Linked DNA regions of Litorilinea aerophila. The protein of the gene in region 2 interacts with the protein of the main gene of each other region in a pairwise test. Links are inferred from orthologs where the notes say so. Each region holds a gene or a part of one and is shown on either strand. Other genes may lie near its edges.

Region 1 (16,400 bases), on a different replicon or contig from region 2:
GATAGGTGTAGCGGATGTGGAAATCGGTGGCCCGGGCCAGGGCCGGCAGCACCGTGTCGTCCTGGGAGAAGAAGTAGTAGAGGCCCAGGGCATGGACGTAGACCGTGTTGTAGAGGGTGGTGGGGCCATGGTGCTCCCGCCAGTAGCCCTGGGGCGTCTGGGCTTCCACCACCCGTTGCATCATCCGCCGGCCGGCTTCCTGCCACTCGGGGCGGCCGAAGATCTGGCCAGCCCGATAGCTGGCCATGGCGTTCCAGGTGGGGATGTTGTGGACTCGTCCATTGGCCAGGTTGGCGGTGATGCCGTCGTAGGCCAGGGTGAGGCCCTCGGCCCAGCGCTGCCGGCGGTCCGGATCCAGCTCCTCCTCCAGGAGTGCGTACGTCTCCAGCCAGTGGTACATGGACCAGGGCATGTAGATGGGGCCCCAGGTGGAGCCGTCCACCTTGACAAATTCCACCTGGCCGTCGGGGTACTGGAAGTCCCGCAGGGCGTCGCCGCCCCGCAGCACGTACTCCAGGATGCGCCCGTCCTGGGCGTAGGAGTTGTCCGGGTCCTGGGTCCGGTAGAGGAGGGCCAGGGGGTAGATGATGTCCTGGTTGGTGACGGCCCAGCCGCCTTCGGTGAGGAAGCGGCCGGTGGCCGGGTCGAAGCGGGCCAGGTTCATCTCCACATCCTCCACCAGGGTGCGCAGGATCTGGCGGCGGATCTCCTGGCGCAGTGCGTTCTCAGCCATGGGGCTCCCTTTCTGTGGGCAGGGCGGTTGAAACGGCATCGGAGGCGGCGGGCAATTCCGGCGCGTAGAGCAGGCAGCGGGCCAGATGGCCGTCGCCCGTGTCGTAGACGGGCGGCTCCAACCGGTCACAGAGGCCGGGCATGAAGGCCGTGCAGCGGGGGTGGAACGGGCAGCCGGGCGGGATGTTGTAGGGATCGGGCACCATGCCCTCGATGGTGTCCAGCCGCTTGCGGCGCTGGCGGTCGATCTTGGGGATGGAGCGCAGCAGGGCCTGGGTGTAGGGGTGTTTGGGCTCCCGGAAGATGGAGACCACATCGGCCCGCTCCACCACCTGGCCCAGGTACATGACGATCACCTCGTCGGCCATCTCGGCCACCACGCCCAGGTCGTGGGTGATGAAGAGGATGGCCATGCCCAGCTCCTGCTGGAGCTCCCGCATGAGGGCCAGGATCTGGGTTTCGGTGGTGACGTCCAGCGCGGTGGTGGGTTCATCGGCGATGAGGAGGCTGGGACGACAGACCAACGCCCGGGCGATCATGGCCCGCTGGCGCATGCCGCCGGAAAGCTCCCAGGGGTACTGGTCCACCACGTGCTCGGGGCGGGGCAGGCCGCAGCGCCGCAGCATGTCCACCGCGCTCTCCCGGGCCTGTTCTTTGGTCACGTCCTGGTGCAGGAGGATGGCCTCCATGATCTGGCTGCCGATGGTGTGGACCGGTGAGAAGGAGGTCATGGGTTCCTGGAAGACCATGGAGATCTCGGCCCCGCGGATGGCCCGGATCTCCCTGCCTGTGGGGCTGAGCGCGGCCAGGTCGATGACCTCCACCTGTCCATCGGGCTTCTGACGATGGAGCAGGATCTCTCCGTCCACGATCTTGCCGGGCCGGGGCACGATGTTCAGGATGGCCCGGGCGGTCACGCTCTTGCCGCAGCCACTTTCGCCCACGACGCAGAGGGTCTGGCCCCGTTTGACCGTGAAGCTGACCCCGTCTACGGCCTTGACCGTGCCTTCGTCCAGATAAAAGTAGACCCGCAGGTCGTTGATTTCCAGCAGTGTGTCGTGGTTGGTCATGGAAAGTCCTGAATTCTTTGCTGCCCGGGGGCGCTTGAACGCCTGGAGGGGGCACAGTGTCCACGCTCCCGGTCTCTGGGCATCCCAATTTACGCGTACGGATCGGCGGCGTCCCGCAGGCCATCGCCCATGAAATTGAAGGAGAGGATGGCCGCCACCACGAAGAAGGCGGGGTAGAGCAGCCAGGGCGCCAGGGCCACCGTCTGCAGATTCTGGGCCTCCTGCAGCAGCACCCCCCAGCTGATGGTGGGGGGACGCAGGCCCAGCCCCAGGAAGGAGAGGCTGGTCTCGCCCAGGATCATGCCGGGGATGGCCAGGGTGAGGGAGGCGACGATGTAGCTCATGAAGGAGGGCAACATGTGGCGCAGGATTACCCGCAGCTCGCTGGCGTTGATGAGCTTGGCCGCCATGACGTACTCCTCCTCTCGCACAGCCAGGAAGCGTCCCCGCACCACTCGAGCCAGCCCTGTCCAGCCGATGAGGGAGAGGAGCACCACGATGGCAAAGTAGCGCTGCACCGAGCTCCAGTCCCGGGGGAGGGCCGCGCTCAGGGCCATCCAGAGGGGGATGGTGGGAATGGAGCGCAGGAACTCGATGAGGCGCTGGATCAGCAGGTCGATGACGCCGCCGAAATAGCCGGAGATGCCGCCCATGAGGATGCCGATGACGAAGCTGAGGAAGACGCCGATCAGTCCGATGGAGAGGGAGATGCGGGAACCGTAGAGCAGCCGGGAGAACATATCCCGTCCCAGACGGTCGGTGCCCATCAGATGGATGCGCAGCCCGTCGGTGTCCGCCGCCGGGTCCAGGCCAAAGAGGTGGCGGTCCGACTCAAAAAGGCCCCACATTTTGTAGGGATCGCCCTTGACAAAAAAGTAGATGGGATAGCGTTTTTCCAGGTCCGGCTCATAGGTGATGATGTAGGTTTCTGCGTCCCGAGTTCGCTTCAGCCCATAAATAAAAGGCCGAAGGTGAAATTGCCCTTCGTGGAAGAAATGGATGGACTGGGGCGGCACGAAGGTGTAGCGGCGCTCAAAGGCGTTGGGGTCGTAGGGAGCCAGAAACTCGCAGAAGATGGCCAGCAGGTAGAAGATGGCGATGACCGTGGTACCCACCATGGCCAGCCGGTGCTTCCGAAAACGCCACCACATGAGCTGCAGCTGGGAGGCCACATAGACCCGCTCTTCGGGGACGCCGGCCTCCAGCTGTTGCTCGGGGATGGAGAGGGCGCTCTTCTCTTTTTCGGCCTGGATGCGCCGGGCAATTCTGGCAAGCAAGGACATGGCACTCCTCTAGCGGGATTCCACACTTTCGAAGCGGATGCGGGGGTCGACGATGACCAGCAGGATGTCGGAGATCAGGGTCCCAATGACCGTCAGCACGCTCAGCAGCATTACAAATGACGCGGCCAGGTACATGTCCTGGGAGAGCAGAGCCTTGAGCAGGAGGGGGCCCGTGGTGGGCAGGCTCAGCACAATGGCCACGATGGTGGTGCCGGAGATGAGACCCGGTAGCATCCAGCCGATGGTGCTGACGAAGGGGCTCATGGCGATGCGGGTGGGGTACTTCAGCACCAGCCGGGTTTCGGACAGGCCGCTGGCCCGGGCCGCCTCCACGTAGGGCTGGTAGAGTTCGTCCAGCAGGTTGGCCCGCATGGTACGGATCATGCCCGCGGTGCCGCTGGTGCCGATGATCACCATGGGCACCCAGATGCGCTTGAGCACCTCCATGATCTTGGGCCAGGTCCACGGTTCACCGATGTACTCGGGGCCGTAGAGCCCGCCCAGGTTCACGCCGAAGGTGCTCCAGGCCCACCAAAGGATCACCAGGGCCAGCAGGAAGTCCGGGATGCCGATGCCCAGGAAGCCGATGAAGGTGAAGATGTAGTCGCCGATGGAGTACTGGTGGGTGGCCGAATAGATGCCGATGGGGATGGCCACCGCCCAGATGAAGAGGGTGCTCAGCAGGGAGATCAGGGCGGTCAGCCCGATCCGCTCCATGACCAGGTCCTTGACCGGGCGGTTCCAGTCGAAGGAGACGCCCATATCCCCCCGCACGAAGCGGGTGATCCACTTCCAGTAGCGGACGTAGACCGGCTGGTCCAGGCCGTAGCGCTCCTTGAGCGCGGCCAGTTCGGACTGGCTCAGCCGGGACCCCTGCTGCTCCAGCTGACCGATGTAGCTGCTCAGGTAGTCGCCGGGGGGCAGCTCGATGATGGCGTAGGAGACGATGGAGATCAGGATCAAGGTGGGTATTACATACAGGATGCGCCGAATGATGAATCCGAGCATAGGGTTGTCCTGTGAAAGTCACACGCTGCCGATCGATGGGCGGGCTGGGCAGCGGACAGGGCTGTCCACTGCCCAGCCCACAGGCTTGGGGCAGGCTGTGCTATCGCCTGCTGCTATTCGTCGATGTAGTACTGTTCGGCCCAGGCGTCCGAGTCATGCAGCACGCAGTAGTTGACCTCGGGCACGTTGCGGAAGTTGTTCTTGACGATCTTGATGTTGGGGCCGGGCCCCACCGTCAAAATTTCCCAGACGTTCTCCAGGTCTAGCCGCTCGATCTCCTCCAGGATCTCCATCTGACGGGCCGAGTCCACGGTGACCTTGGCCTCGTCGAAGAGGAGCTGGGCCTTGCGCGCGGGGCTGTCGGCCGGCGGCTCCACGCCTTCCGTGCCGCCGCTGCTGTACCAGGTTCCCCAGGCCGGCGCCCAGTAGGTGCTGTTGGAGACCGGGGCATAGGAGCGCAGGTAGGTGAATCGGGCCAGCCCGCCGATGCTGTCCTTCACGTAGGCGGTGAAGGGGTATTCGAAGGAGAAGATCCGGGGCCACCAGAGATCGTAGCTGATCTCCTGGGGCGAGACCTGGATGCCGATGTCCTCCCAGTAGCTGGCGATGAGCTCCACCGCGTCCACGAAGGTCTGGCCGGAGAAGACATCCACGTTCAGGACGATGGGCTCGCCATCCGGGCGCAGGCGCATGCCGTTGCTATCCTTCTCCAGACCGATTTCATCCAGCAGTTGGTTGGCTGCCTCTGGGTCGTAGCGGTAGACCTCGAAGAGCTCGGGCTCGTCCTGGAGGTTGGGGAAAGCCACCTCGATGGGGGCATTCTCGCCCAGGTAGACCAGCTCGTTGAGCTCTTCCCGGTTGATGGCCAGGTTCAGGGCCTTGCGGAAGCGGATGTCGGTGATGAGGCTGTAGATGAACTCGTCGTCCCCCACGTAGTTCTGATTGGGGAAGATGGTCACGCCCATGGGATGTTCGGCCATGGCCTTGATGACCCGATAGTCGCCCTGCTCCCGGTTCTGCATGAAGAGGGGCAGGTCGCTCAGGCTGATGTTGCGGCTCTGGTAGTCCAGTTCGCCGGCGATGGCCTTGAGGGTGACCATCTGGCGATCTTCCACAGCCTGCAGGCGGATCTGGTCGATGTAGGGGAGCTGGCGGCCCTGGGGATCGATCTTGTAGAAGTAGGGGTTGCGCTCAAAGATCCAGGGCGGCCCGGCGGCGGTGAGCTTCCAGGCCCGCAGCACCGGCAGGTCCGGGTTGATGGCGATGCCCATCTTGTCCTGGATGAGCTGTACCCAGGATTCCAGGCCGGCCTCGTCCACTTTTGCCTGCAGCTCGTCCGGGTCCGCGTAGTTGGGGTGGAACTGTTTCAGATAGTGGGCCGGCGCCTTGCCGATGTCCCCACCCCAGACGTAGGCCAGGTTGAGCAGGAAGAGGCCGTTGGGCTGGGCGAACTTCACCTTGAAAGTGTGGTCGTCGATGCGCTCGAAGACGGCGGGCTCGCCGCCGGCCATGATGATGGTGGGCGGCGCCGGCGACAGCTCGGGATTCATGGCGATGTCCTCATACCAGAACATGATGTCTTCGGTGGTGAAGGGCTCGCCGTCGGACCACTTGTGGCCCTTGCGGATGGTGAAGGTGAATTCGGTGCCGTCGTCGGAGACTTCCACTGACTCGGCCAGGTTGGGGCGCCACTCGGTGCAGGTCTCGTCGTAGAGGACCCACGGTTCTATGGAGTAGCCGCTGGCGCCGTTGGCGTCGGCCTGGCCGGTCACGGCCATGTCCCAGATGCCGCCGTACTTGCCGGGCTGCTCCAGGGGTTCCACCACCAGGGGCGTCTCGGGGAGCCGCTCTTCCAGGGGGGGCAGCTCGCCGGCCGCCACCTTTTCCGCCAACATGGGGGCCTCGTTGCCCGAGTCCACGGGGGCGGTAGCCACGGATTCGGTGCTGCTGGATGCTTCCTGGGCGGGGGCCGGTTCATTGGCCGAGGGCGCAGCAGGCGGCGGCGCAGTGGGGCCGCCACAGGCTGCCAGCAGCGCGGCCAACACCAGGGTAGCCAGCAGCGGGAACAGATGGGTTCGTGCAGACGCGTTCCAGTGCATGGGACCTCCTTTGATGGACATGCGATTGAATAGCCAAAGAGAGATGGCGAATGGCCGATGGCAATCGACCCATGGCAATCGAACGGTGAATGGCAATCGAATGACAAGAGCTGTGTCCGGCGGTCCAGGTTTATGGGAGGGACCGCCTGGCGTCGGAGGGGGCAACGGACAGCAGTACGGGAATACCGGGTCGCCCTGCAGTCGGCGGTGGTGGCCGATCCTGGGCTGGCCCTGGCTGCGCCGCTATTTTGTTCGCCTGTAGAACTAACGGCCTGGGTGTATTGTAGCATACCCATGGGGTGACGTCAACCGCCATTTTCGGCGGGCATTACACCGCCGCCTGTTTTGACACCCGTTCTCCTTCGTGTTAGGATAGGCAGGTTGCGACATTATTTCGACCCATGGAACGGTGCAGGCCACTGGCCTGGGCTACCCAATGAGTCAGTCCGGAGGATGTCAACATGGCAAAGTGTGAACATTGTGGCCGGGGACCCCAGTTTGGGAACAACCGCCCGTGGTCCAAAAAGGCGACCCGTCGGCGCTGGAACGTCAACATCCAGAAGGTCAAGGTGCTGGAAGCAGGCCGGTTGGTCTCAAAGCGGCTCTGCACCTCTTGCATTAAGACGCTGGAAAAGGCCTGATCCAGGCAGTCCGACCGGAGCGGCCCATCAGCCCCTGTCGCCCATCCTATGGGGTACGCCTCCCTGGCGATCCCCGCAACGATAAGCGCCAACTCCCACATGGAAGTTGGCGCTTTGTCGTTCCGCTTGTTGTTGCGGTTGCCGTTCCGCTTGTTGTTTCCGTAGTCGCCCCGTCGTGGTTTCAGGGCATTGCTCAGGCAGCCATGGCCCGGCGCAACTGACCGCACCCCGCGTTGATCTCGATCCCCCGGCGCAGGCGGACCGTAGCCGGCACGCCATTTTCGTTCAGGATTTGTACGAAGCGCCGGGTCTCTGCATCGCTGGTGGGCTGGTACGGGCTGTCGGGAATGGGGTTCAACGGGATCACGTTGACATGGCACAGGAGCGGCTTCAGCTTCTGGGCCAGCTCCAGGGCCAGCTCCGGCGCATCGTTGATGCCCCGCATGAGCGCATACTCAAAGGTAACCCGCCGGTGGGTCTTCTCGATGTAGCGCTGGACCGCGGCCAGCAGCTCTGCCACGGGGTAGCGCCGGTTGATGGGCACTAGCTGACTGCGGATCTCGTCGTTGGGCGCGTGCAGGCTGACGGCCAGGCCGATCTGAAGGCCCTCTTCCGCCATGCGGTCAATCATGGGGATGAGCCCCACGGTGCTCAGGGTGATGTGCCGGGCGCCCAGGCCAAAGGCCTCGGGATCCGTCAGGCGGCGCAGGGCCGTCCAGACGTTTTTGTAGTTGTGCATGGGTTCCCCCATACCCATGAGCACGATGTTGGTCACGTGGGTCGGCCGCTCCACCTCCATGGCCGGTGGAGCGTGGGGGGTGGCCAGGTAGCGGGCAAAGTAGAGCACCTGGGCCACGATCTCGCCGGCGGTCAGGTTGCGGGCCAGGCCGCCCTGGGCCGTGGCGCAGAAGGTGCACCCCATGCCACAGCCGGCCTGGCTGCTGATGCAGAGGGTGCGCCGCCGCTCATAGAGCATGAGCACCGCTTCGATGCTCTGCCCATCCGGCAGTTGGAAGAGCACCTTCTGGGTGTTCCCGTCCGCGGAAACCACCTCCGCGATGGGTGTCAGCGGGCTGACCGTGGCCTCGGCCTCCAGCCGGGTTCGCAGCGCGGCCGGCAGGTTGGTCATGCTGGCAAAGTCTGCCGCATAGCGCTTGTAGATCCAGTCCCAGATCTGCCGGGCCCGGTAGGCCGGCTGGCCCAGAGATTTGACATAATCGGCCAGCTCCTCCTGGGTCAGCTCCAGGAGGGAGCGTTTTGGGGCCTGCTCCCGGGCTGCGTCCGTCTGGGTTGGATGGGTGGTACCGTACAAAGGAATGTTGGTCATGCCCTGATTGTATCCCAGGCCCACAGCTCCGGTCAACTCATGGGCATATTTCCGGGTATATTTCACAATCGTCGGAGTTTACCCCTTGGACGCCGGCCGCTGTAGGGGCGCTGCTTGCTGCGCCCGTCGTGGACAGGGCTGCCCATCATTTGAGGGCGGGGAAAATTTGGCCGAAAGCCGCGGAAACGGGTATCCTGTTCAGGATAGGGAGAAAGAAGATTGGGGCAGCTTCCCGGGAACGCTGCGCCCCGCGCCGGTGTGGGAGCCGGCACCCTTCATAACACCAAATCTGCCAAAATTGGCCAGCCGGTTTACAGAGCCGGGTGGCCCGCCTGCCAGCCAAAAGTCAAAGCACAATGGGTAAAGTACGCATCGTTACGGACAGCAACGCCTATTTGTCGCCGGATGTCCTGGAAAAATACCAGATTGAGGTCATCCCACACCGGATCAAGGTGGGGGGCGCCCTGGTGGAAGAGGACAGCTCCTTCACCGCCGACCAGCTCTTCCGCCGCCTGCAAGAAGCCCAGGCCCGGGGATCCAACCGCCTGCCCGACGTCCATCCGGCCGATGTCAACACCATCCTGGACGTCTATCAGCGCCTGGGCCGGGAGAGCGAGCAGATCGTCTCCCTTCACATGAGCAGCGCGCTCAGCGGCATGTGGCAACAGGCGCGCCGGGCCGCGGAGATGCTCAAAGGGCGCTATTCCATCCGGGTGATCGACAGCCTCAGCACCTCCTTCGGCCTGGGGCTGCTGGTGGAGCAGGCCGCCCGGGCCGCCGAAGCGGGCGCTTCCATCCATGAGATCGCCCGGGTGGTCAACGGCGCCATCCCCCACCTCTACGTCACCATCTTCGCCGAGAGCCTCCACTTCCTGGAGCGCAGCGCCCGACTGGGCCCTTCCCAGAGTGTACTGGGCACCATGCTGGGCATCAAGGCCATGCTCATGATGGAGGAAGGCCGCCTCATCCCCCTGGAAAAGGTCCAGACCCGGGAGGAGGTGGTGGACAAGCTGTATGAGTTCGTGGCTGAATTTGCCCACGTGGAACGGGTGGGGGTGCTCCAGCACAACTATGAAGCCCCCCAGGAGGCCCTGCTGGAGCGGCTGCAGGAGCTCCTGCCCAAGGTGACCATCAGCCGCCTCACCTACCCGCCCAGCCTGGCCAGCTACCTGGGCCCCAACATGATCGGTGTCATTGTCTACGAAGGGACTTTCTGACCTGTGGCAGTGTCTGCATTCCAACGGCTGCTTCGTGTACTGGAACTGGAAGAGAAACAGGGCTGGCGCAACCGGGCCGTCATCGGCGGCCTGGCCGCCATGGGCGAACGATGGGCCGATGACGCCCGTCAGGAAGGCGCCGACACCCGCGTGGTGGAGATGGTGCTGCTCCTGATGGTGAACTACGAGGAGGCCGACCAGGAAAACCGCCCCGACATCTTGGAAGCCATGCGCCAGGCCCTGGGCGGTCTCTTCGCAGATCTGGACGAGCTGCTGGCCCAGACGGGTATCCGCCTGGGCGATGGGGCAACCCCGGCCGGCCAGCCGGATGAAGGCGAGGTGGCTGCCCCACCAGAGGAGGCCGCTGTCGCGGCCGTCCCCCCGCCAGAGCCCACCCACGTGGCCGAGGCCCGCATCCGGCAACAGCAGGCCCGCCGCGACCCCGCCCAACTGGAGGCATCGCCCCAGATCCTCGCGGGCGTGGGCAGCGCCACCGCCGAGCAACTGGCCCGGCTGGGCATCCACCGGGTGATGGATCTCCTCTGGCACCTGCCCACCCGCCACGAAGACTACAGCACCCTGCGCCCCATCGCCCAACTGGAGCCCAACGAGACGGTCACCATCATCGCCAACCTGTGGGACATCCGGGAGCGGAAAGTCAGCATGAACCGCCACCTGGTGGAGGGGATCCTGGCCGACGCCAGCGGCACCATCCGCGCCACCTGGTGGAACCGCTTCGTGCGAAAACAGCTCCAGGTGGGCAGCACCATGCGTTTCAGCGGCAAGGTGGGCCTCTTCCTGGGGCAGAAGACCCTGGAGAACCCTGTCTTCGAGGATGTGGACGAGGAGATGGTGGCCACCGGGCGCCTGGCCCCGGTCTACCGCCTCACCGAGGGGCTCTCCAACAAGCGGCTACGCAACATCATCAAAACGGCCCTGGACGACTACGCAGACCTGTTGGCGGACCCCCTGCCCCAGTCCATTCGGGACGAATACGATCTGCTGGATCTGCCCACGGCCCTGCGTCAGGTCCACTTTCCAGACAGTCCGGAGCAGCTCCAGCAGGCCCTGCGACGGCTGGCCTTTGAGGAGCTCTTCTACCTGCAGTTGGGCGTGGCTCAACGGCGTTACGCCCTGCGGCAGGCTACGGCCCTCCCCATGCCCGTGGATCCGCTGCTGCTGCGTCGCTTCACCGAGGGGCTGCCCTTTGCGCTGACCGGCGCCCAGCGTCGGGTGATCGACGAGATTGGGGCCGATATGGCCCGGGCCGTGCCCATGACTCGCCTGGTCCAGGGGGACGTGGGCAGCGGCAAGACGGTGGTGGCCGCGGCGGCCATGGCCATCGCCGCCGCCCATGGAGCCCAGTCCGCCCTGCTCGCGCCCACCCAGATCCTGGCCGAGCAGCACCACCGCAGCCTGAGCAACCTGTTGGCCCATGCGACCCGGCCCGATGGCTCCCCCATCCGGGTGGCCCTGCTCACCGGACGGGTGACCGGCGCGGAGCGAGAGGCCATCGTGGCCGGCCTCCGGGAGCCGGACAACCCCGACGCCATCGATGTGGTGGTGGGCACCACCGCCCTGATCCAGGAGGCGGTGGAGTTCCACAACCTGGGCTTCGTGGTGGTGGACGAGCAGCACCGCTTCGGCGTGGAGCAGCGGGGCGCCCTGCGCAACAAAGGATCCCAGCCCCACCTCCTGGTCATGAGCGCCACGCCCATTCCCCGCAGCCTGGCCCTCACCCTCTACGGCGACCTGGACGTGAGCGTGCTGGACGAGATGCCGCCAGGACGCACGCCGGTGAAGACCAAGCGCTTCTACCCCCGGGAGCGGGAGCGCCTCTACAGCTTCATCCGCCGCCAGGTTCAGGAAGGGCGCCAGGCCTATATCGTCTACCCCCTGGTGGAGGAGAGCGAGAAGCTGGAAGCCGGCGCGGCCACAGCCGAGTATGAACGGCTGCGCACCGAGATCTTCCCCGACCTGCGCCTGGCCCTGCTCCACGGCCGCATGAGCGGCGCGGAGAAGGACGAGGTGATGGCTGCCTTCGCTGCGGGCGAATACGACATCCTGGTGAGCACCACCGTCATCGAGGTGGGCATCGACGTACCCAACGCCTCCATCATCCTCATCGAGGATGCGGAACGCTTCGGCCTGGCCCAGCTCCACCAGCTTCGGGGCCGGGTGGGCCGGGGGCAGCACCAGAGCTACTGCGCCCTCATCAGCCGGGTGCCCGCTGGAAGCGAGGCCGAAGAGCGGCTGCGGGCCCTGGAAGAGATCGACAACGGCTTCGAGCTGGCCGAGAAGGATCTGGAGCTGCGAGGGCCCGGCGACTTCCTGGGAACTCGCCAATCGGGCCTGCCGCCATTGCGGGTGGCCCAGCTCAGCGACATGGCTACCCTCAGCGCCGCGCGGGAAGCAGCCCAGGCCCTCATCCGTCGGGATCCTGAGCTGGCTGACCATCCCCAGCTGGCCCAACAGGTGCAGCGCTTCTGGCGGGGCCATGGGGATGTGAGCTAAAGAATTGCGAAACTAAACCCCACTTCCGAAAGGAAACACCATGAAACTGGGCTGTTTTCAGAGCAACCGGGGTCTGCGTCAACTGGCCTTCGGAGAATTTGTGGCGCAGGCCAAAGCCCTGGGCTATGAGGCCATCGACGCGCCGCCCAACAACGGCGAGGCGGTGGCCCTCTGCCGCCAGCAGGGCCTGACTGTCCACGCCACCAGCGCGCTGGTGCCGCCCGACCTGAGCCGGGACAGTGCCCGCCAGGAGGAGATCGTCAACCAGGTGAAGGCAGCCATCGACGCGGCCGCAGCCAGCGGGGTGGGCGTCATCACCCACCTGATCGGCCGGGATCCTGCCCTCAACGGCGACGACAACATCGCCCTCTTCAAGGAGGTGTACACGCCCATTGCCGCCCACGCCGAAGCCCAGGGGGTGCGCCTGGCCTTCGAGAACTGGCCCCGCAACGGCACCATGCTGGCCATCACGCCGGAGCTGTGGGGAGCCATGTTCAATGCCGTGCCCTCACCCGCCCTGGGCCTCTGCTACGACCCCTCCCACCTCTACTGGCTGGGCATCGACTACATCCAGCCCATTCGAGACTTCGGCGAGCGCATCTACCACGCCCACGCCAAGGACACGGAGATCCTGGCGGCCGGACGTGACCAGTTCGGCATCTACGGCCGGCAGTTGAGCAGCACCAGCCCGGCCAACTGGTGGCGCTATCGCCTCCCCGGCTACGGCGCCATCGACTGGGCCCGCTATCTGGATACCCTCTACCAGGTGGGCTATGACGGCGTGCTGAGCGTGGAACACGAAGATCCGGTGTGGGACGCCACCCCCGAACTGGCCTTCCGTGGCTTAAAGCTGGCCCGCCAGTTCCTCCTGCCGTTCCTGGCGTAGGAGCGGAGGTCACCCATCCCTGTGTGACAGGGATGCCGGGTACGCGCTGGCCCCCATGTCCGACCGGGAGGCCGGATCCGCGACATGGGCGCGAACCCACCGATGCATCGCGCATCGGCTGACCGCTGGGCACATGGACGTCGGTACTCTGCGGTGTTTTTGTGTGAAGTCACAGCGGATTGCAGTTGGAGGTTGATTCAGCCAACACCTCCACATCAACCTCCAACCTGCAATCTCCCCAATCTTCAATCTTCAATCTTTAACCGAACCCTCACCGCTGGTCCAGGGGCACGTAGTCCCTGGCTTCTTCGCCCAGGTAGACCTGGCGAGGGCGGGCGATACGCTGCTCCGGATCGGTGACCAGCTCCACCCACTGGGCCAGCCAGCCCGGCGCCCGACCCAGGGCGAAGAGCACGGTGAACATGTCCGTGGGGAAGCGCATGGCCTTGTAGATGATGCCGCTGTAGAAGTCCACGTTGGGGTAGAGCTTGCGGGAGATGAAGTACTCGTCGTTCAGGGCTACCTCTTCCAGCTTCAGGGCAATGTCCAGCAAGGGGTCGGTGCCGGTCACCTCGAAGACGTCGTAGGCGATCTTCTTGATGATGCGGGCCCGGGGGTCGTAGTTCTTGTAGACCCGGTGGCCGAAGCCCATGAGCCGGAATTCGCCCTTCTTCACCCGCTCGATGTAGGACGGCACATTCTTCACATCGCCGATTTCGGTCAACATGCGCACCACGGCCTCATTGGCGCCGCCGTGGAGGGGGCCGAAGAGGGCCGCGGCCGCGCCGCTCATGGCGCTGTAGGGGTCGGCCTTGGCCGAACCGATGCTGCGCATGACCGAGGTGGAGCAGTTCTGCTCGTGATCCGCGTGGAGGATAAAGAGCACATCCAACGCCTTGGCCAGCACCGGATTCACCTCGTAGGGGGTCTGGTTCATGTAGTCCAACATGTAGAGGAAGTTGGTGGTGTAATCCAGTTCGCTGCGGGGGTAGTTGTACGGCCGGCCGATGCGGTGGCGATAGGCGAAGGCCGCCACGGTGGGCAGCTTGCCCAGGATGCGCAAGATCTGCTTGTTCCGCACCGCGGGGTCATCCACATTCCGGGCTTCCGGATGGAAGGTGGAGAGGATGGAGAGGGCGCTGATGAGCATGCTCATGGGGTGGGCGTCGTAGCGGAAGGCCTCCAACATGCGGGCCAGGTTTTGGTGGACGAAGGTGTGGTGGAGGACGTCGTACACCCACTTTTCGTACTGCTCTTTAGTGGGCAACTCCCCGTAGATCAGGAGGTAGGCCACTTCCAGAAAGGTGCTCTTCTCGGCCAGCTGCTCGATGGGGTAGCCCCGGTAGCGCAGGATGCCCTTTTCGCCGTCGATGTAGGTGATGGTGCTTTTGCAGGAGGCGGTGTTGGCATAGCCCGGGTCGTAGGTCATCAGGCCAAAATCTTCCGGATCCACCTTGATCTGGCGCAGGGCCATGGCCGGGATGGTGCCGTGTTCGATGGGGATCTCGTAGCTCTTGCCCGTGCGGTTATCGGTGATGGTCAGGGTATTCTTGCTCATGAAATGACTCCTGGTATGATGAACTTTTTGTGGACGTTTTAAGGATCCATCGTCCAACCGGGCTGGGGACGATGGGGGGCATGGCGGGCCGCCGACCATAGAAATGGCCGGCCACGGGCCAACGCCCACGGCGACTCAGGATTCATCCTCCACCGGGTAGGGGAGGGGCTTGCCCTGGACGCCGGCGATCAGGTTTTCGGCTGCGATCAGGGCCATCTTGGTGCGGGTGGCCACCGACGCGCTGGCAATGTGGGGCAGGACCACACAGTTGGGTAGCTGGAGCAGGGGATGATCCACCGGCAATGGCTCGGGCTCGGTTACGTCCAGCCCGGCGGCCAGGATCTCCCCGTTGACCAGCGCCTGATACAGGGCTTCCTGATCCACCACCGGGCCCCGGCTGGTGTTGATCAGGATCGCGGTCTTCTTCATCTTGCGGAATTTCTCGGCGTCGAACAGGTGGTAGGTGCTGGCGTTGAGGCGGGGATGCAGGGTGATGAAGTCACACTCGGCCAGAAGGGTGTCCATGTCCACGTAGGTGGCGCCCAGCTCATCGGCCACCTCGGGCCGGGGGCGGACGTCGTGGTAGAGGATCCGGCAGTTGAAGCCCCGCAGCCGGCGGGCCACTGCCCGGCCGATCCGTCCTAGCCCCACGATGCCCACCGTGCTGCCGTGGACATCCTGGCCCGCCATCCACATGGGTTTCCAGGTGGTCCATTCCCCCCGACGGATGGCGTCGATGGCTTCGGGGATGCGCCTGGCCGTGGCCAGGAGCAGGGCCACGGCCAGGTCCGCGGTGGTCTCGGTGAGGACGCCGGGGGTGTTGCCCACCGCGATGTTGCGCCGGCGGCAGGCAGCCACGTCGATGTGGTCATATCCCACAGACAGGGTACTGACCACCCGCAGGTTGCTGCCTGCCGCGTCCAACAGCTCTTCGTCGATCCGTTCGGTCAAAAGGCAGTAGAGCCCGTCGATGCCCCGCACCCATTCCAGCAACGTCTCCCGGGGGATAGGGTCGTCCGAGTCCCACTGGCGCACCTGGCAGACCTCCTGGACCCGGGCCAGGCCCGCCTCTGGAATGCGCCGGGTGATGACCACGTTGGGCTTGCTCATGATCGCTTCCTGTTTCGTCTCCTGTGAGGTGGTGTTGGAAGTGGCTCAATCATACATGATCGGTTCACGCCAGGCTGCTCTTGCCCCCCTCACCCCCAGCGATGGGGGCTGAACAGTGACCCCGGGTGGTTTTACGCCGCCTGGTAGTAGTAATCCCGCAGGCGGCCTGCCAGCTCCACCGGCAGACGGCCCACCACCCGGGTTCCTTCGGGCCGGTGTTCCTCCTGTTCCACAAAGCCGTGGGTATGGATCAGGGCCACCAGTTCCCCCTCGCCGTAGGGGATGAGCACATCCACCGGAACCATACGCTGGCGCAGGACCTCGTCGATGGTCTGCAGCAGCTGGTCCAGCCCCTCGCCTGTGCGGGCGCTGATGGCCACGGGGTTGGTGTATTCCAGCCGGGCTCGGCGCAGCCGTTCGCTGGCCACCGGGTCGTCGGGAGAGAGCCGGTCGATCTTGTTGAGCGCGGTGACGATGGGTTTTTCCCCCGCGCCCAGATCCTCCAGCACCTCCTCCACGGCCGCCTCCTGCTCGTCGGCGTTGGGGTGGGAGATATCCACCACGTGGACCAGCACATCCGCCTCGGTGACTTCCTCCAGGGTGGCCCGGAAGGCTGCCACGAGCTGGGTGGGCAGCTTCTGGATGAACCCCACGGTGTCGGTGAAGAGCACCACGTGGCCGCTGGGCAGCTCCACCCGGCGGGTGGTGGGATCCAGGGTGGCGAAGAGCTGGTCCTCGGCCCGCACGCCGGCATTGGTGAGGGCGTTGAGCAGGGTGCTCTTTCCGGCGTTCGTATAGCCAACCAGGGCGACCACCGGCGTGGCAGCGCGGCGACGTTGCCGGCGGTAGTGGCTGCGGTGCTTGCTGATTTCGTCCAGCTGGCGTTTCAAGAAGGCGATGCGCCGCCCGATCTCCCGGCGGTCCACTTCCAGCTGGGTTTCACCCGGGCCGCGGA
Region 2 (11,338 bases):
AAGCGGCAGAAGCTGTTGCAGGCCGGCTTCAAGCCGGTGGTGCTGAGCGCCAATTTCCGCCTGCCCTACGGGGAGCCAGAGGTGGGGCGGGCCCTGGCCGAGGGCTACCTGGCCCATCGCCGACGCACCCAGCCGGTAGAGCCCAGCCTGGGCAGTACCTTTGTGAACCCGCCGGGCGACTTTGCCGGCAGGCTGATTGAAGCCGCCGGGCTGAAGGGGGCACGGGTGGGCGGCGCCCAGGTGAGTGAGCTTCACGCCAACTTCATCATCAACCCGGGCGGCGTGGGCAGCGCCACGGCCCGGGACGTGCTGGCCTTGATGGAGCTGATCCAGACCACCGTCCACAGGCGACTGGGCGTGGAGCTGGTGCCCGAGGTTCAGCTGGTGGGGGAATGGACATGAGCAGATCCGGCAGCAGAGACCGGCGAAACATTCGGGTCGGCGTGGTCTTCGGCGGCCGCAGCAGTGAGCACGAGGTTTCCCTGGCCAGTGCCCGCAACGTGATGGACGCGTTGCGCCAGGCCGGGTACACGGTGGTGCCCATCGGCATCACCCGCGAAGGTCGGTGGCTGACCGGGGGCGATCCCCTGGCCCTGCTGAGCGAGCAGGCGGCCAGCCCCAACGGCCACAGCCACTCGGACAGCAGCCTGGTGCCGGGGCGTTGGGCCCTCTTGCCCCGGGAGCGCCAGGGCGAGCCGCTGCCCACGGTGGATGTCATCTTCCCGGTGCTCCACGGCCCCTACGGCGAGGACGGCACCATCCAGGGCCTGTTGGAGATGGCCAACCTGCCCTACGTGGGCTGTGGGGTGTTGGCCAGCGCCGTCGCCATGGACAAGGACGTGGCCAAACGCCTCTTCGCCGCAGCCGGCCTCTGCCAGACGCCTAGCCGGGTTCTCCACCGGCGGGCCTGGCGTGCCCGGTCGGATGCCCTGGTGGCGGAGGTGGAGGCGAGCCTGGGCTATCCCCTCTTTGTCAAGCCGGCCAATCTGGGCAGCAGCGTGGGGGTGAGCAAGGCCCGCGACCGGGCGGAGTTGGAGGCGGCTATTGAGCTGGCCTGCGCCTATGATGCCAAAGTCCTGGTGGAAGCCGCGGTGCCCAACGCCCGGGAGATCGAGGTGAGCGTGTTGGGCAACCACGAACCCATGGCCAGCGTGCCCGGCGAGATCATCCCGGGCCACGAGTTTTACGATTACGAGGCCAAGTACCTGGACGACAGCAGCCAGCTGCTGATTCCGGCGCCCCTGACGCCGGAGCAAGTCGCCCACGTGCAGGAGCTGGCCCTGCGGGCCTTTCGGGCCGTGGAAGCCAGCGGCCTGGCCCGGGTGGACTTCCTGCTGGATGATGCCAGCGGCACCTTTTACCTGAACGAGATCAACACCATGCCGGGCTTCACCCGCATCAGCATGTATCCCAAGCTGTGGGAAGCCAGCGGCATCCCGTATCCGGAGCTGGTGGACCGGCTGGTGCAGCTGGCTCTGGAACGGTACGAAGAGCGGCAACAGAATCGCACCGCGCGTTAGTGCCGGAAGGCGTGGCGCGTATGTCAGGCGGTCCTAATCCGCCAGGAATCGAGGAAGACCGGGATGACCAGGTCCACCAGAACGTCACAGCATCGCTGGCCTGGGATGGGCAGGGCCCCTTCTGGGCCCCGTGCCCGGCGGCGTACCGCTACCCGGCGGCGACGGCGCTTTGAATCTGCCCTGGCGGGGCTGGGCACCCGGACCGGCGTCAACCGGGCCGGGCAGGCGGTGCAGGGGCTCTGGGGGCGGGTGCACTGGCATCCCAGCAAGTGGATCAGCCTGGGGTTGGCGGTGGCCGTCGTGGCCGCCATCCTCTGGCTCCATGGGCCCAGCGGCTGGTTCGTCTACGCCGAGGATGTCTCCTTCACCGACCTGACCTACCTGTCCGGGGAGGAGCTGTATCAGCGCAGCGGCGTGGATGGCTGGAGCATCTTCTGGCTGGAGCCCGGGCAGATCCGCCAGGCCCTCCTGGAACACCCCTACGTGGCCGATGCCCAGGTGCGCCTGGGGTTGCCCCACCGGGTGGAGATCCAGGTCCAGGAGGCGCAGCCCGTTGCCCTCTGGGTCACCCGGGACGGCACCTACTGGCTGCTGGCGGATGGCACGGCCCTGGCCGCCCGGACCGAGGTGGACCCGGGGCTGCCCCAGATTCTGGACGCCCTTCAGGAGGCCCGGGCCCTGGACAGCCGCCACGGCATCGCGGTGGATGCCCGCATCCTGGAGAGCGCACTGTCCTTGATGGACACCCTGCCCGAGTTGGGCAACCAGGTCCGCTATAACCGCAGCGTGGGGCTGAATTTTCCCTTGCCCCAGGAGCAGGTCTGGGTCTACTGGGGCGATGGCTACAATTTGCAGGCAAAAAGACAGAATTTGGAAGCTGCCAGGCGGCTACTGGAGGACGGCAAGACCTCCGCACAGATCATCGATGTTCGTTATGTTCATCGGCCCTATGTACGCTGAACCGCCCTGCCGGCGGTGGCGGACAGGCGTCATCCAGGGGTATCCGGTGCACCCATTCCTGGCGTGTGTGGGCTAACCAGAGAGGTGTTGTCGTGCAGGAATTCATTTCAGCTATTGATATCGGAACCACCAAAGTCTGTGCCCTGACGGCTGCTGTAACCCATGACAGCCTGGGCAACCTGGCCCTCCGGGTGTTGGGCGTGGGCCAGGCCGTGAGCCGGGGCATCCGGCGTGGGGTGGTGGTCAACGTCAAGGATGCCACCGCCTGCGTGGGAGAAGCCGTGGAGAAGTGTGAGGAGGATGCAGGGCAACCCATCTTGAGCGCGTATGTCGGCATCGCCGGCAGCCATATTTCCACCTTGAACAGCAAGGGGATGAGCCCGGTCGACCATCGTCAGGGCGTGACCGGCCAGGACATGCAGCGCGCGCTGGAAGGCGCGCGGGCCGTGGCCCTCCCCGAAAATCAGGAGGTGATCCACACCATTGCCCGTCAGTGGACCGTGGACAGCCAGGGGGCCGTCCAGTACCCCCTGGGCATGAGCGCCTATCGCCTGGAAGTGGACGCCCACATCGTCACCGGCAGCAGCACCGCGGTCAACAACCTGGCCCAATGCGTGCTGTCCCACAACATCGACATCGACGAGCTGGTGCTGGAGCCCCTGGCCAGCAACGAGGCGGTGTTGCGGCCGGAGGAGCGCCAGATGGGCGTGGCCGTCGTCGACCTGGGCGGCGGCACCACCGACATCGCCATTTTCATCGAAGATGGCCTGTGCCACACCGTCATCCTGGATCTGGGAGGTAATCATCTCACCAACGATCTGGCGGTCGGCTTGCATGCACCCTTTGAAACGGCCGAGGAGTTGAAGCTGCGCTATGGCACCGTGCTGCCCGATCGGGTGGCCGCGGATGAGAAAGTCTGGGCCACCGTCTTCGGGGAGCGTTCTGAGCGGAGCTTCAGCCGCCGTTTCATCAGCGAGATCTTGGAAGCCCGAGCCTGCGAGATCCTCGAGATCGTGCGGGAAAAACTGGAGGAGAGCGGATATTACGACAGGTTGCCGGCAGGCATTGTCCTGACGGGCGGATCGAGTCAGCTCCATGGCCTGACGGAGCTGGGGCGGGAGATCTTTGGCATGCCGGTGCGGGTGGGGGCGCCTTCTGCCCGCCTGCCCATCGGCGGGCTGACCCGCACCCTGCTGTCGCCCACCTACGCCACCAGCGTGGGGCTGTTGCTCTGGGGGCTGCACGAGGACGCCCGGTCGGTGCATCGACGGTTTTCGGCCGACTCCCCGAGCCCCCACACCCAGTGGGTGGGCCAGGCCATGCGATGGCTGCGCAACCTGTTGCCCGGCTGAGCGGTTCCCGGCCCCATGGCAGGCTGAGCCATGCGGTGGGCGTCGACGGAGCCGTTGACATAGGGTTGATATGTGTTGATATGAGGAGGGAGGGGGCGGCATCCGGCCAGGGCGTTCTGGATCCCGCGTGCTGCCCTGGGGATCGTCATCATTCAGGAGAGAATGTAGGACTGGGCTTCGCATTGATTTCTCGTGCAGACAAGGAGCAAGCAATTTATGGCGCGTACCAGTAATTCACAGCCGCAATTTGTGGAGAACTTCGCCAAGATCAAGGTGGTCGGTGTGGGTGGCGGCGGCCAGAATGCCGTCAATCGGATGATCGAAGAAGGGATCCAGGGCGTGGAGTTCATCGCGGTCAACACCGACGCCCAGGCCCTGATGCTTTCCAGCGCGCCCCAGCGCCTGCGCATCGGCGACAAGCTGACCAAGGGGCTGGGTTCGGGCGGCAACCCGGAGATCGGCCAGCGGGCTGCCGAGGAGAGCCGGGAAGATATCAAAGAGATCCTGGAAGGGGCGGATATGGTCTTTGTCACCGCGGGCATGGGGGGCGGCACCGGCTCCGGCGCCTCGCCCATCATCGCCGCGGTGGCCCGGGAGCTGGGCGCCCTGACCATCGGCGTGGTCACCCGGCCCTTCACCTTCGAGGGATCCCAGCGGCGACGCACGGCCGAGTCGGCCCTGGCCCAGCTGGCCGAGAATGTGGACACCCTGATCGTGATCCCCAACGATCGTCTGCTCCAGATTGTGGACAAAAAGATGGGCATCAACCAGGCCTTCCGCACTGCGGACGACGTCCTGCGCCAGGGCATCCAGGGCATCAGCGAGCTGATCACCATCCCCGGGTTGATCAACCTGGACTTTGCCGACGTGCGTTCGGTGATGCTGGAGGGCGGCGCCGCGCTGATGGCCATTGGCCGGGGTACGGGCGAGAACCGGGCCCGGGAGGCTGCCGAGCAGGCCATCCACAGTGCCCTGTTGGATGTCTCCATCGAGGGGGCGCGGGCCATCCTGTTCAACATCAAGGGCGGCGAAGACATGAGCCTCTTCGAGGTGAACGAGGCGGCAGAAATCATCCGGGCCAATGCCCACCCCGAGGCCAACATCATCTTTGGCGCTGTGATCGACCCAGAGATGAAGGAGACCATCAACCTGACGGTCATCGCCACGGGTTTCGACCGCGCCAACGACGGCGACCTGCTCAGCTACGAAGAGCCCGATTACGAACCCCGGCCCCGGGCCACCCGCCAGGAGAGCCGCAGCCGGGACTACAAGGTCCGTACCTTTGACCGGGATGACCTGGACATCCCCTCCTTCCTGCGCCGCTCCCGCAGCAACGGCCGCTGAAGGAGTTTGGTGACCGGGGAATTGGGGGATTAGAGAATCGGGGATTGGGTGATTGGGGGATGAGGTGGGTTGTATGCCTGCCCCCCCCAATCACCCAGTCACCCAATTACCCAATCCCTCAATCCCCTATCCCCCCATCCCTCCCCTCTTCCTTACCCAACCTTAAAATTTCGCGCTGGCGCCCCTTTTCGGTGAAATTGCCCTGGCAGAACACTTGTTTGGCATTTGCCAGGGCCCCCGATCTGTGCTATACTTTGGCCCTGCCTGACGCTACATATAGTATGCACCTACAACAAAAGTACTATATGTGGGGCTGGGAGCCCATCTTGGTGGATTGATGTTCCCTTCCAGATGGGCTGGTTTTTTTGCCGCGATTTTCCATCTTCTGGATCACGTCACCATCCGGCGACGCACACGGGAACTCATACGGGAACTGTAGAGCGAGAGAGTCTGCCTATGCGCTGTCCCCACTGTGGGCACACCCAACATCGAGTGATCGACACCCGAGAGGCCGGTGAGAGCATTCGCCGACGTCGGCGCTGCGATCACTGTGGCCAGCGTTTCACCACCTATGAGCACGTGGCGGCCAGCCTGCTGGTGGTGAAGAGCGACGGCCGGCGTGAGCCGTACGAACGGCAAAAGCTGCTGTCCGGCATCCAGATCGCGGCCACCAAGCGCCCCATCAGCAGCGACACCATCGAGCACATGGTGGTGCAGATCGAGGAGGCGCTTCACAGCCTGGGCCGGGCCGAGGTGCCCAGCAGCGTCATCGGCAATCTGGTGCTGGATCACCTCTCCCAGGTGGACCAGGTGGCCTATATCCGTTTTGCCAGCGTCTACCTGGACATCAACGACCTGAACGAGCTCCGGGCCGAGATCGATCGGCTCATGGGGCGCTGAGGGGCGGATGCCAGGTGAAACATTCTGTGTGAGGGCCCATCAGGGTTTGATTGGAGCCCCATCGGAGTTCCATCGGAAGAAGGTCTCATAGGAGAGCGCATTCATGACTGAACAGATCGACAGCCAGTTGAGGACCACCGCCCGGACGGTCATCGAGAACGTCAAGGGGCAACGCATCCCCGTCACGCCACCCGACTACGTGGATGACGCCAAGATTCGGCTCACGGAAAACAGCCGCAAGGTGCTGGAGCGCCGCTACCTGCGCCGGGATGTGGACGGCACCCTGCTGGAGACGCCGGCGGGTATGTTCTACCGGGTGGCCAGCCACATCGCCCAGGTGGAGGCCCAGCACGGCGGCGATGTGGACGCGGTGACCCGCACCTTCTATGAGCTGCTGACCGATTTCCGCTTTTTCCCCAACAGCCCCACCTTCACCGGCGCGGGGACCCCCCTGGGCCAGTTGGCGGCCTGTTTCGTCATTCCCATTGCCGACGACATGGGCAAGAGCAGCGACGGCATCTTCAGCAGCCTGCGGGTGGCAGCCCTGATCCAGCAGACCGGTGGTGGCAACGGCTTCTCCTTCAGCCGGCTGCGCCCCAAGAACGATATCGTCCACACCTCCGCCGGCCGTGCCACCGGCCCGGTGGGCTTCCTGCGGGTCTACGACCAGGCCTTTGGGGAAATTGCCCAGGGCGGCAGTCGACGGGGCGCCAACATGGGCGTGTTGCGGGTGGATCACCCGGACATCGAAGAGTTCATCGAATGCAAGGCGGAAGAGGGCAAGATCACCAACTTCAACATCTCCGTGGCCATCACCGATGAGTTCATGCAGGCGGTGAAGGACGACACCGACTTTCATCTCCGCAACCCCCGGGATGGCAAGGTGTGGAAGACGGTCCGGGCCCGGGATCTCTTCGAGAAGATCATCCGGCATGCCCACCACAACGGCGAGCCAGGCGCCCTCTTCATCGATGCGGCCAACCGCAGCAACCCCGTGCCCCACTTGTATGAGTTGGAGGCGACCAACCCGTGTTTTGTGGGTGAAACGCGCATCCCTACCGAATATGGCCTGCTGACTATCGCCGAACTGGCCGATATGGAGCAGGGTGGATTTATTGTGACCGACAATCGAGCTCTCCCGAACGGCGGGGTTGGGCGTACCCCAGGTGTTGCTCTGCGTGCAGCATCACCTGCCTGGATGACGCGTCGGAAGACAACGGTGTTGCGCCTGATGACCCGCCAAGGCTATTCTGTTACGGCAACTCCCGATCATCGCTTTTTGACACCGTCTGGCTACGTGGCTTTGGACAGTCTGAAGCCTGGTGATCGCGTGCTTTTGCAGAGTGGCGAAGGTGTTTGGAGTCGGGATGAACGTCTCCCGCACCAGGAATTCTTTGCAGAACGAGTGGCGGAAATGGCCCATGGCGGAGATCGTGTCACCGGCCGCACTGTCCAACGCAAAGATTTCCTCCAGCAGTATGCTAATTTGCCTGATACCTGGAGTCATGGTCTAGGGGTTGCTTTGGGCTTCCTTGTGGGCGATGGATGGCTCTCGGAGGATAGTAATAGCCCTGTAGGATTTGTGTTTTCTGACGCGGAGTCTCTAGAGCGTGTCCATAGCGCATTGAAACCTTGGTTTGGCGAGGGATGTCTACACCAGCGCGAGCGCGTAACACAACTGACCTACGGTCGGCTGCCATTTGAATTCTTCCGATCCCTGGGTGTAGCCGCTGTTCGGGCGCATGAAAAGCGTGTGCCTTCCAGCATATGGCGCGCTCCGCGTACAGCTGTGGTTGGCTTCCTGCAGGGTCTCTTTAGCGCAGATGGCTCTGTGCAGATCAACGCCCAAAAACGGGATTGTACCGTCCGGTTGGCCAGCAGTTCTCTCGTATTGCTTCAAGAGGTACAGCTCCTACTGAGCAACTTTGGAATCGTGGCCCGCATTCATCAACGTCGCCAGGCCGGAATGCGTCGGATGCCTGATGGAAAAGGAGGTCATGCTCTGTATGCCCATCGGCCGCAATATGAGTTGATAATCGGTAAGCAGAATCGGGACCGGTTCGCTGAAAAGATTGGCTTCCTGCAGACCCACAAGCAGGAATTGCTGATGCAATACATCGACGGCAAGTCTCGTGCCTCGAACCAGGAAACCTTTGAGGACGTGATCGTTTCTGTCGAACCTGCTGGGCTTGCCGATGTCTACGATCTGACTCAACCTGACACAAACAGCCTTATCGCCAACGGCCTGGTAGCACACAATTGCGGCGAGCAATGGCTTGGACCCTATGAAAATTGCTGCCTGGGCTCCATCAACCTGGCCCAGCATGTGACCACCGACGACCAGGGGAAGCCGGTGGTGGACTGGGAACTGCTGCGGCGTACCGTCCGGGAGAGCACCCACTTCCTGGACAACGTGGTCAGCGCCAACGCCTATGTGCCCGCCGTGCCAGAGGTGGCAGAGGCGGCCTACCGGGCCCGCCGCATCGGCCTGGGCATCATGGGCCTGGGCGACATGATGTTCAAGCTGGGCATCCGCTACGGCAGTGAGACCGGCCAGGAGTTCGCCGCCCAGATCATGGAATTCATCCGCTACCACTGCATGCAGAAGAGCATCGAGCTGGCCCAGGAGAGAGGCCCCTTCCCGGCCTTCAAGGGCAGCATTTACGATCCCGAGGCCGGACCCGGCCGCGGCATGGCCTGGCAACCGCCCCGACCCCTGCAGCCGTACCGCCACGACTGGCAACGGCCACCCCTGGACTGGAACGAAATCGTGGCCGGCATCGAGCGGCACGGCATCCGCAACGCGGCCCAGACCACCGTGGCGCCCACCGGCACCATCGCCACCGTGTGTGGCTGCGAAGGCTACGGCTGTGAGCCCGTCTTCGCCCTGGGCTACATCCGCCACTTCAAGGACGGCGACCGGGACGTGGAGCTGAACTACACCAGCCCCCTGTTCGAGGAAGCCCTGAACCAGACCGATCTGAGCCCCGAGGCCAAGGAGCGCATCAAGCAGCACGTGGCCGTCTACGGCAGTTGCCAGAACCTGCCCGAAGTGCCCGAACACATCCGCCACACCTTCGTGGTCAGCAGCGACATCACCGCCGAAGAGCACGTGCGCATGCAGGCCGCCATCCAGGCCTTTGTGGATAACAGCATCAGCAAGACGATAAACTTCCCCGAACATGCCACCGAAGAAGATGTGGCCAAGGCCTACATGCTGGCCTGGGAGCTGGGCTGCAAGGGGTTGACCGTCTACGTGACCGGCAGCCGCCAGGAGGTGGTGTTGGAGACCAAGGCCACCAAGGCCAGGAAGGAGGAGAGCCCGGCGATGGCCGAAGGGCAGCCGGCCGTGGAATCCTCGAGCCAGACGCCTGTGCCATACGCCAACGGCGCCCAGGCGCCGGCCGCCGCCACCGAGGACGTCAAGCCCATCATGACCAAGCGGCCCCGCCCCAAGACCCTCCACGGGGTGACCTATCGCAAGGAAACGCCCCTGGGCACTGCGTACATCACCATCAACAACGATGAGCGCAACGAGCCCTTCGAGGTCTTCCTCAACGTGGGCAAGGCGGGCAGCGAGGTCAGCGCGGTGAGCGAAGCCCTGGGCCGGCTCATCAGCCTGGTGCTGCGCATGCCGGCCAGCCTGCCCCCCAGTGAGCGCCTGCGGTGGGTTATGGACGAACTGGCCGGCATCGGCGGTGGACGTCCCCTGGGCTTTGGCGCCAACCGGGTGCGCAGTCTGCCCGACGGCGTGGCCCAGGTGTTGGCCGAACACCTGAGCGAGCATCCGCCAGCCCGGGAGGAGCTCCATCTGGCCGAGCAGCTGGCCCTGCCCATTGCCCAGCGCCCCATCGGCGACATCTGCCCCGACTGTGGCGAGGCCGCATTCCTGAACGTAGAAGGATGCCGCAAATGCCACGTCTGCGGCTACAGCGAATGCTGACGAGGCGACAAGCAGGCCACCAGCTAGAAACAAGCAGAAAGGGGTGCCCAAGCGGGCACCCCTTTGATTTACGAACCAGGTTCACTGCTGGCCTCTGGCCGGTAGGCTACCGGGCCTCTTTGTCCGGCGCCCTTGGGGCCGGCCGGGCCATTTCTGCAGCCATGGTATTTGACCATGGTATTTGAATTGTGTACTTCGACTGGCTGTATTTGTTTTTAGACGGTTTATTTCGTTATTTCTAGTTCAACCTTCGATCCCTCTGCCGATGGGAACGGTCGGGATCGAGCCGGCCATCATGGCCGGAAAGCTTTTTTTCATCGGAACCGACGTCGTTGCCGGGATCTCCATCACGTGCCACCCACCTTGACCCACCCGCTCCGGCATGGGGCCGGGCGATCTGTCCTGGTGTCAGGCAGAGGCGGGGTGGGAGTGGCCGTGGCCATGGGTCCGCTTCATCCGCTGGCCTGCGGCGATGAGCCAATCGGCCAGGTGAAGCTGCAACTGATCCCACCAGGATTCCCCGGCAGGAGTGAACCGGGCGACACGCCGACGGGCTTCGGCCTCCCGAAGGCGCTCTTCATACTGATCTCGACCCAGGTTCAACATGACCATCAGGTTCTCATTGGCGTACATGGTCTGTCACTCCAATCTTTGGTGTTAAAGTGCATCTACGTTGGCATCCACGGATCAGGGGCGGAACCGGATGGACGCTGTCATCCTGACTTCCGGCCGCCCTGACCTTCACGGGGATCATTATACCATCCCACGGCTCATACAACGTGAGCTGGCCACCATTTGTTCCACAATGCACAATCTGCTGCTGCCGCTAAAGGCCACGAATGGCACGGATTCAACCCTTTGCGATGGTTGCCCATTCGCGGAGTGAGCATCCTTCGATGCGACGCCATCCTACTTCTGGGCCAACAGGAGAAGAGATTCCGCCTGATCGTCGTAGGGGCTGCATTCGTAATCGCCCCAGACCGCTTCTACCTGGAAGCCAGCGGCCTGGAGCATCAGCTCGGCCTCGTGCTGCCAGAGGAAGCGCAGGGTGAACGGGCAGGCCGTCCGGCGTACGGAGCCGTCGGCCAGCAGCTCTTCGTAGATGAAGAGGGTGTCCTGCAGTTGCGCGGCCCAGTCTACGGTGCGCACGCTCCATTTGATGACCGAAGTACCGGCCTCTTCGTCTTCCCAGCGGTCGGCCAGTTCCATCAGGCCGTTGACCTCGGTCAGGCGGCGGACATCCGGATTGAAGAGGGCCAGGAAGAGGCGACCGCCGCTGCGCAGATGGCGGTGGGCGTTGCGCAGTACGTCCATCTGTG

The links.
Region 1: the proteins of ftsZ (region 2) and rlmN interact in binary tests that used the Escherichia coli proteins (3 or more experiments, as listed by UniProt). The link is inferred for Litorilinea aerophila from one-to-one orthologs.

The regions. Positions count from the first base shown.
Region 1 is NZ_VIGC02000003.1:174,482-190,881, forward strand. What follows is about bases 6,094-8,871. They hold rlmN (23S rRNA (adenine(2503)-C(2))-methyltransferase RlmN), read right to left. Parts: upstream 8,161-8,871; coding sequence 7,027-8,160; downstream 6,094-7,026. Other genes in these bases: FKZ61_RS03220 (ABC transporter substrate-binding protein), read right to left, coding at 6,094-6,192; rpmB (50S ribosomal protein L28), read left to right, coding at 6,654-6,833; FKZ61_RS03230 (DegV family protein), read left to right, coding at 8,517-8,871. Outside these bases: FKZ61_RS03200 (hypothetical protein), read right to left, coding at 1-733; FKZ61_RS03205 (ABC transporter ATP-binding protein), read right to left, coding at 726-1,802; FKZ61_RS03210 (ABC transporter permease), read right to left, coding at 1,892-3,085; FKZ61_RS03215 (ABC transporter permease), read right to left, coding at 3,095-4,093; more of FKZ61_RS03220, read right to left, coding at 4,207-6,093; more of FKZ61_RS03230, read left to right, coding at 8,872-9,377; ATP-dependent DNA helicase RecG, read left to right, coding at 9,381-11,891; FKZ61_RS03240 (sugar phosphate isomerase/epimerase family protein), read left to right, coding at 11,932-12,777; FKZ61_RS03245 (citrate synthase), read right to left, coding at 13,049-14,335; FKZ61_RS03250 (2-hydroxyacid dehydrogenase), read right to left, coding at 14,471-15,445; GTPase HflX, read right to left, coding at 15,577-16,400.
Region 2 is NZ_VIGC02000011.1:108,130-119,467, reverse strand. Bases 3,246-6,112 are described here. They hold ftsZ (cell division protein FtsZ), read left to right. Parts: upstream 3,246-4,048; coding sequence 4,049-5,176; downstream 5,177-6,112. Other genes in these bases: nrdR (transcriptional regulator NrdR), read left to right, coding at 5,633-6,076; ftsA (cell division protein FtsA), read left to right, coding at 3,246-3,832. Also shown: murB (UDP-N-acetylmuramate dehydrogenase), read left to right, coding at 1-402; FKZ61_RS10460 (D-alanine--D-alanine ligase family protein), read left to right, coding at 399-1,520; FKZ61_RS10455 (cell division protein FtsQ/DivIB), read left to right, coding at 1,584-2,480; more of ftsA, read left to right, coding at 2,573-3,245; FKZ61_RS10435 (LAGLIDADG family homing endonuclease), read left to right, coding at 6,180-10,019; FKZ61_RS10430 (hypothetical protein), read right to left, coding at 10,428-10,652; FKZ61_RS10425 (class I SAM-dependent methyltransferase), read right to left, coding at 10,929-11,338. UniProt on the Escherichia coli protein: Essential cell division protein that forms a contractile ring structure (Z ring) at the future cell division site. The regulation of the ring assembly controls the timing and the location of cell division.